3 regions of the Shewanella sp. 553 genome follow, and region 1 is predicted to be linked to each of the others. Evidence: predicted binding sites of a transcription regulator. Region 1 holds the regulator's gene; each other region holds the start of a gene.
What was found. The regulator MetJ, encoded in region 1, represses methionine synthesis genes. The targets are predictions, from matches to a motif close to TAGACGTCTAGACGTCTA.
Positions count from the first base shown of each region.

Region 2: the regulator MetJ is predicted to act here: its motif matches at 955-972, upstream of serA (phosphoglycerate dehydrogenase).
Region 3: the regulator MetJ is predicted to act here: its motif matches at 1,079-1,096, upstream of metK (methionine adenosyltransferase).

Region 1 covers NZ_CM181701.1:545,273-547,549, forward strand. Annotated here, with positions in the region: gene traF (conjugal transfer protein TraF) at 1-257, shown strand, start outside; gene AC5YBZ_RS02505 (sulfite exporter TauE/SafE family protein) at 313-1,041, opposite strand; gene metJ (met regulon transcriptional regulator MetJ) at 1,148-1,462, opposite strand; gene metB (cystathionine gamma-synthase) at 1,686-2,277, shown strand, end outside.
Region 2 covers NZ_CM181701.1:3,385,933-3,388,209, reverse strand. Annotated here, with positions in the region: gene serA (phosphoglycerate dehydrogenase) at 1-854, opposite strand, end outside; gene AC5YBZ_RS14980 (DUF2238 domain-containing protein) at 1,021-1,629, shown strand; gene AC5YBZ_RS14975 (helix-turn-helix transcriptional regulator) at 1,768-2,277, shown strand, end outside.
Region 3 covers NZ_CM181701.1:3,158,719-3,160,995, reverse strand. Annotated here, with positions in the region: gene metK (methionine adenosyltransferase) at 1-1,035, opposite strand, end outside; gene tkt (transketolase) at 1,564-2,277, shown strand, end outside.

The sequences.
Region 1 (2,277 bases):
ATATCGATTTGAATGCTCATCAAGGTTTCGATGAAGTGGTTAGTACACAATATTGGCGCTTCGCAGGGGAGCTAAAAACCACGGATTGGTTGGCGCTACGTGTGGGTTATCGCCACAATTTAAACAATACCGCAATCGACCTGTATTCGGTTGGTACAGGCTTTAGTATTGGTCGCACCTTTAATCTGGACTTAACCGGGCTGTTTGGCAGTGATGATGCCATTGGGGGCGTGATCCGAACCTCATATCATTTTTAGTGATTATCTTGTTTGCTGATTTTTATTCCCTTTTACGGACACCTATTTGAGGTCGTTACGTTAGTTCTATAATCGATTTTACCGCTAAGATCAGCGCACTTGCACTGCACAATATCAGGGTAAGGCGTTGGGTTTTTTGTTTGTCGATGCCGCCGACAATACGATTAGCAACTACAAAGCCTAGCAGGACCGATGGTAGCAATAGCAGTGAAAGATACAGATGACGCAGTGTGAGTAATCCACTGAAAGCCAAAATGATTAAGGCGATCATTGAGCTAAAGATGAAGAAGGCTGACAAGGCTGCGCGAAACTGTTTGGCGTCTTTTCCCGAGAGTAAAATAGCCATTGGCGGTCCACCAATGGCGGCGATATTACCAAAGATCCCCGACAATATGCCCGCCATAAAAAGATTACTGCGATTTATGGGGAGACGTAGCTTCAATAGGCTCAGAACCACGGCTAGAGCCACAATGATTGCAATGGCTAATCCCAATACTGGTTGTGGTGCTAGCAATAATAAGGTTGCGCCTAATATTCCGCCAGGGATACGCCCCAGTAAAGCATATTGTAAGCCGTTAAATTCCAGTGCGCGCCTCTCTCTTTGCAGGGTGAGTAAGGCGATAGAAAAGCCCATCATAATGACAGGTGCGGGCACTAGGCTTGGGTCGACGAGATAGAGTAACGGCGAGGCGACAACGGCTAAGCCAAAACCGATCAGGCTTTGGGTTAGGGCGCCAATAAAGATGATCAGCGACGCTAGGCCAAGGATCATGGGATCAATCATAAGTTCAGGCACTATACCACCAGGGGTTGCAGTGTGTTTAGACGTGATAAAGAGGAGGGATCGCAGTGCGATCCCTCTTTAGCAAAACAGGATAGGTAAAGTCGATTTACTCGACGTCTTCCCATTCGATGCCCATCTCAGTCATCAGCTTTTTCACTTCGGCTGGAATACTGTCGGGTTTGTCTTTTGACAAGTCATCATCATGGGGTAAAGGTTGGCCAGTATAAGCATGCAAAAAAGCTTCACAAAGCAATTCGCTGTTTGTAGCGTGGCGTAAGTTATTCACCTGACGACGAGTGCGTTCGTCGGTTAAAATCTTAAGCACCTTGAGGGGAATAGAGACAGTGATTTTTTTCACTTGCTCATTCTTCTTACCATGTTCAGCATAGGGGCTGATATAATCGCCATTCCACTCAGTCATTGACTCACCTGTTAATTCTCAAATTCGGGGCAGATTTTATACCCTTACCGGGTACAGTCAAATTATTGCCTCTAATTTTTGTTAATTGCAAATAGATTTCTACATGTTTGGACGTCTAAACGTCTAAATATGTTGACGCTACCGCTTGCCTTAGGTACATTTAGACGTCCAGACATCTATAAAGTATAGATGACTGCCGCCGATTTAACTTTAGGAGTAAAAGATGACTGAGCGTAAATTAGCCACGGCAGCTGTGCGTGGGGGGATAGAATCCGATACCCAATATGGTGCCGTTGTACCGCCCATCTATTTGTCGACCAATTACTCCTTTGATGGCCATCAACAACCGAGAGATTTTGATTATAGCCGCTCGGGTAATCCGACTCGCTGTATTTTGGCTGACGCCATAGCGGAGCTGGAACGTGGGGCGGCAGGCATAGTGACATGCACTGGCATGGCGGCCATCACCTTAGTAACCAATTTACTGGGGCCCGATGATCTACTCGTGGTGCCGCACGATTGCTATGGCGGCAGCTATCGACTATTTACCCACCTCGCCAAGAAAGGGGCATTTAAACTGGCAGTGGTTGACCAAACGAATGCCGCTGCTTTGGCAGACGTTATTGCTCGCCAACCTAAAATGGTCTGGTTAGAAACCCCTTCGAACCCATTACTGCGCGTGGTCGATATCGCAGCGATTGCGAGCCAGAGCCATGAAGTGGGGGCGCTAGTGGTAGTCGATAACACCTTTTTATCGCCTATCTTGCAACAACCTCTGTTGCTCGGCGCTGACATAGTGATCCACTCAACGACTA
Region 2 (2,277 bases), 1.2 Mb from region 1:
TCTAAACCGCGCAGTGGGCTGATAAACTCATCATCATTCGATTTAGGTTCAACCGGGAACACGTCGATAGCCGCTCCCGCAAGGCGCTCGCTACGAATTGCTTGAGCTAGGGCATCAATATCGACAACCGTGCCGCGCGAGGCGTTGATCAATATGCTGCCTTGGCGCATACAAGCAAGCTCTGCTTCGGCGATCATATCTTTGGTCTGTGGGGTTTCTGGCACATGCAGGCTCACTACATCGGCTAGGGCTAATAGCTGCTCAAGTGAGTGGATTTGCTGTGCATTACCCAGTGGCAATTTATCTTCGATATCGAAGAATACCACGCGCATACCTAAGGTCTCGGCCAAAATGCCCAGCTGAGTACCAATGTGGCCGTAGCCGATAACGCCTAAGGTTTTACCACGGGCTTCATAGCTGCCCGCGGCGCTTTTAAGCCAGCCGCCACGGTGGGCAATCGCATTACGCTGTGGAATGCCACGTAATAGCATGATGATCTCACCCAGTACCAACTCCGCGACGCTGCGCGTGTTAGAGAAAGGCGCGTTAAAAACCGGGATCCCCAGTTTTTCGGCTGTGGCGAGATCAACTTGATTGGTTCCGATACAGAAGCAACCAATGCTGACTAATTTATCAGCGTGCTTCAGTACGGTTTCGGTCAGTTGGGTACGGGAGCGAATACCGACGAAATGCGCATCTTTAATCGAGGCCAATAACTCCTCTTCTCCTAATGATGCCTTATGGTATTCAATGTTGCTGTAGCCGGCGCGTTTGAACACATCTACCGCAGATTGATGGACGCCTTCCAACAGTAGGATCTTAATTTTATCCTTGTCTAGCGAGTGTTTCGCCATGATTTGAGTACCCTCTTTATCGGTTGTTGCTATATATTTGGTAATTATTTGATTGTTGACAGCTAAAGCTCTCTCAAAATAGCACTATTTTTAATCAGTGTGGAGGGCTAGATGGCTAAAGTCATTATTTCGATATTAAAACAATATCATCTAAGGAGTTCCAATTTTGCATAAAAGTATTATCTGGCTCACGATTTTTTTCGCCGTCTTCATCTGGTCGGCGATTGAGCCCAAAGATACCTTTACCTGGTTTTTAGAAGTGTTGCCAGCACTGATCGCGCTGCCGGTATTGTATTTTACGCGTAAGCGCTTCCCATTAACATCATTGGCTTACGGTTTGATTCTGATCCATGCGGTGATTTTAATGGTGGGCGGCCATTACACTTATGCCGAAGTTCCGCTGTTCGACTGGGTTGCCGAGTTGATGGGAAGTGAACGCAATAATTATGACAAAGTCGGCCATTTTGCCCAAGGGTTTATTCCAGCCTTGTTGGCCAGAGAAGTGTTGCTGCGTAATCAAGTATTAAAGCCCGGGGCTTGGTGTGGCTTCTTAGTCTGCTGTTTTGCGTTGGCCTTATCGGCATTTTATGAGCTTATCGAATGGTGGGTGGCGGTCTTGTCGGGTGAAAACGCCGAAGCCTTCCTTGGAACTCAGGGTTATGTGTGGGATACCCAGTCAGATATGGCGATGGCGCTATTAGGCGCGATAGTCAGTGTGTTACTGTTGTCATCTTGGCATAATCGCCTGCTGCAACAGCTTAAAACCACAGGTTAAGCCGAAGTGAGCCATTAGGTCGGGGCTGCACTAAGGTAGCGAAAACTGTGGTGGTTAACCGCTGTACTTCATCGATGCATGCAATAGATGATTGTTTGCTCGGTATGAATTGGCGCAATTTAAATCAAGGAGGATTTGATGAGCAACATTGACGAGCTAGTCTTTTGGCATCAGTTATCTAGCCCATGCGAGCTGGCCATTTGGGCACAGTCTCTGGGGTTAAGAGTACGTATTGCACGTCAGGTCGATGAGCTTGAACCGGATCCGCAATGCCAGAGTTTCTATTTTATTGCCCAGCAAGGTGCGGCGGTCGATAAGCAGGGCATCCCTCTTATCGTGCCGCGCTTACTGCCTTATGTGCCGCTGGCATTGTATCGGGTAAATCGTAACAGGATAAATACCGAAGCGGCCTTGTTACTAGGCGTACAAGGGCTACTGTTTAGCGACGATAGCCAAGAAGTGCAACTTAGCGGCCTACATGAATTACTGCAACATCAGTTGTGGTATGACAAGGGGCTACTGGCAAAAGTATTGCGGCGTTTTATTCCTCCTCAACATGGCCAACCATCTTTACAGCAAGAGGCGATTAGCGTTTTGCAACAACTCACTGGGCGTGAACGCACCATCATCGAACTGGTCTCCAGCGGA
Region 3 (2,277 bases), 1.4 Mb from region 1:
CATTTCGGTTAGGCCGTATGGGCGCAGGTCGAAATGCTGACGAACCAGCTTAATCAACACCTCTTCAGACACTTTACCGGTACCGAAAGTTTCAACACTGATAGAGGTAGGCTCAGCGACACCGATAGCGTAAGACACTTGGATCTCACAGCGATCGGCAAGGCCAGCGGCAACGATGTTCTTGGCCACATAACGCGCCGCGTATGCTGCACTGCGGTCAACTTTCGATGGATCCTTACCAGAGAAAGCCCCACCACCGTGACGCGCCATTCCGCCGTAAGTATCGACGATAATTTTACGACCCGTTAGACCACAATCGCCGACAGGACCACCAATCACAAAACGGCCTGTTGGGTTGATGAAGTACTTAGTATCTTTGGTTAACCACTTAGCGGGCAGCACAGGCTTAATGATGGTTTCCATCACGCCTTCAATCAGATCTGGCTGGCTTACGCTGTCACAGTGTTGAGTAGACAGGACTACCGCATCGATACCAGCAATGCTGCCATCGCTGTTATAGGCAAAAGTGACCTGACTTTTCGCATCTGGACGTAACCAAGGTAGGGTATTGTCTTTACGCACTTCCGATTGACGCTTAACCAACTTATGCGAGTAAGTGATCGGGGCTGGCATCAATACGTCGGTTTCGTTGTTGGCGTAACCAAACATTAATCCTTGGTCGCCAGCGCCTTGCTCTTTAGGATCGGCGCGATCAACACCTTGATTGATATCGGGCGACTGTTTACCGATGGCATTAAGTACGGCACAAGAATCGGCATCAAAGCCCATATCTGAGTGGGTATAGCCAATTTCACGCACGGTCTTACGGGTGATCTCTTCGATATCAACCCAAGCCGAGGTGGTCACTTCACCGCCTACCAATACCATGCCGGTTTTAACGTAAGTTTCACATGCCACGCGCGCCTTAGGATCTTGCTCTAAGATCGCGTCGAGTACCGCATCAGAAATTTGATCGGCGATTTTATCTGGATGACCTTCTGAGACCGACTCAGAGGTAAACAAGTGCTTTGCCATAATGGAAAATCTCGTCTGTAAACAATTTGATTCTGTAGAAGTATCTACATCTAGACGGCTATTTTAGTGGAAATCACGCTAGATAACACCCCTTTCGATAAAAATTGTGGGGTAAAGCGCAGTAAATCGCAGCATTCCCAGACCGACACGGGTGCCTAAATGTAGCTAACAAATTGTAATTCATCACCTAATTATCTTTTAGTGATGATTTAATCTCCGAGTCTCTGGGGATGATTTTTTGTCATATTGCCACTCAATTACCACATAAGACCCTAAGAGTGATGAGGCGGCGTTAGCCATTTGATCTCAATGTGGCGGTGAGGTGTTATTACTAGGTTAATATCATGGAGCAATGGGCTTAAGTTGACACATGGTCACGACTCCTTAAGCCTACATATACGGGTTCTACTGCTTAGATCGGGTTAATCTGGGCAATTTGGCGAATTTTATTTGCGTCCCACCGCCTAGTAGGGGAAAATATGCGTCCACAATTGCCCGCAAAATCCCCAATAATAAGCAGGAGAGAGCATGTCATCTCGTAAAGAACTCGCAAACGCTATCCGTGTGTTAAGTATGGATGCCGTTCAAAAAGCCAACTCAGGTCACCCAGGTGCCCCAATGGGAATGGCAGATATCGCTGAAGTGCTTTGGAATGACTTCCTTAAGCACAACCCGACTAACCCAAACTGGGTTGACCGCGACCGTTTCATCTTATCTAACGGTCATGGCTCGATGCTGATTTACTCTCTGCTGCACCTTACTGGTTACGCACTTCCCATCGAAGAACTGCAAAACTTCCGCCAGCTTCACTCTAAAACCCCTGGTCACCCAGAATACGGATACACCCCAGGTGTTGAAACCACCACAGGGCCACTAGGCGCGGGTATCAGTAACGCGGTTGGTATGGCGATTGCGGAAAAAACCCTGGCGGCGCAGTTTAACCGTCCAGGTCACGATATTGTCGACCACTTTACCTACTGTTTCTTAGGTGATGGTTGTTTGATGGAAGGCATCTCACACGAAGCTTGTTCATTGGCGGGCACCTTAGGTCTAGGCAAGCTGATTGCATTTTGGGATGACAACGGTATCTCTATCGACGGTCATGTTGAAGGCTGGTTCACCGACGATACACCTAAGCGTTTTGAAGCCTATGGCTGGCATGTGATTGCCGATGTGGACGGCCATGACAGCGAAGCGATTCGCAGCGCAATAGAAGAAGCTAAGTCAGTCACTGACAAGCCA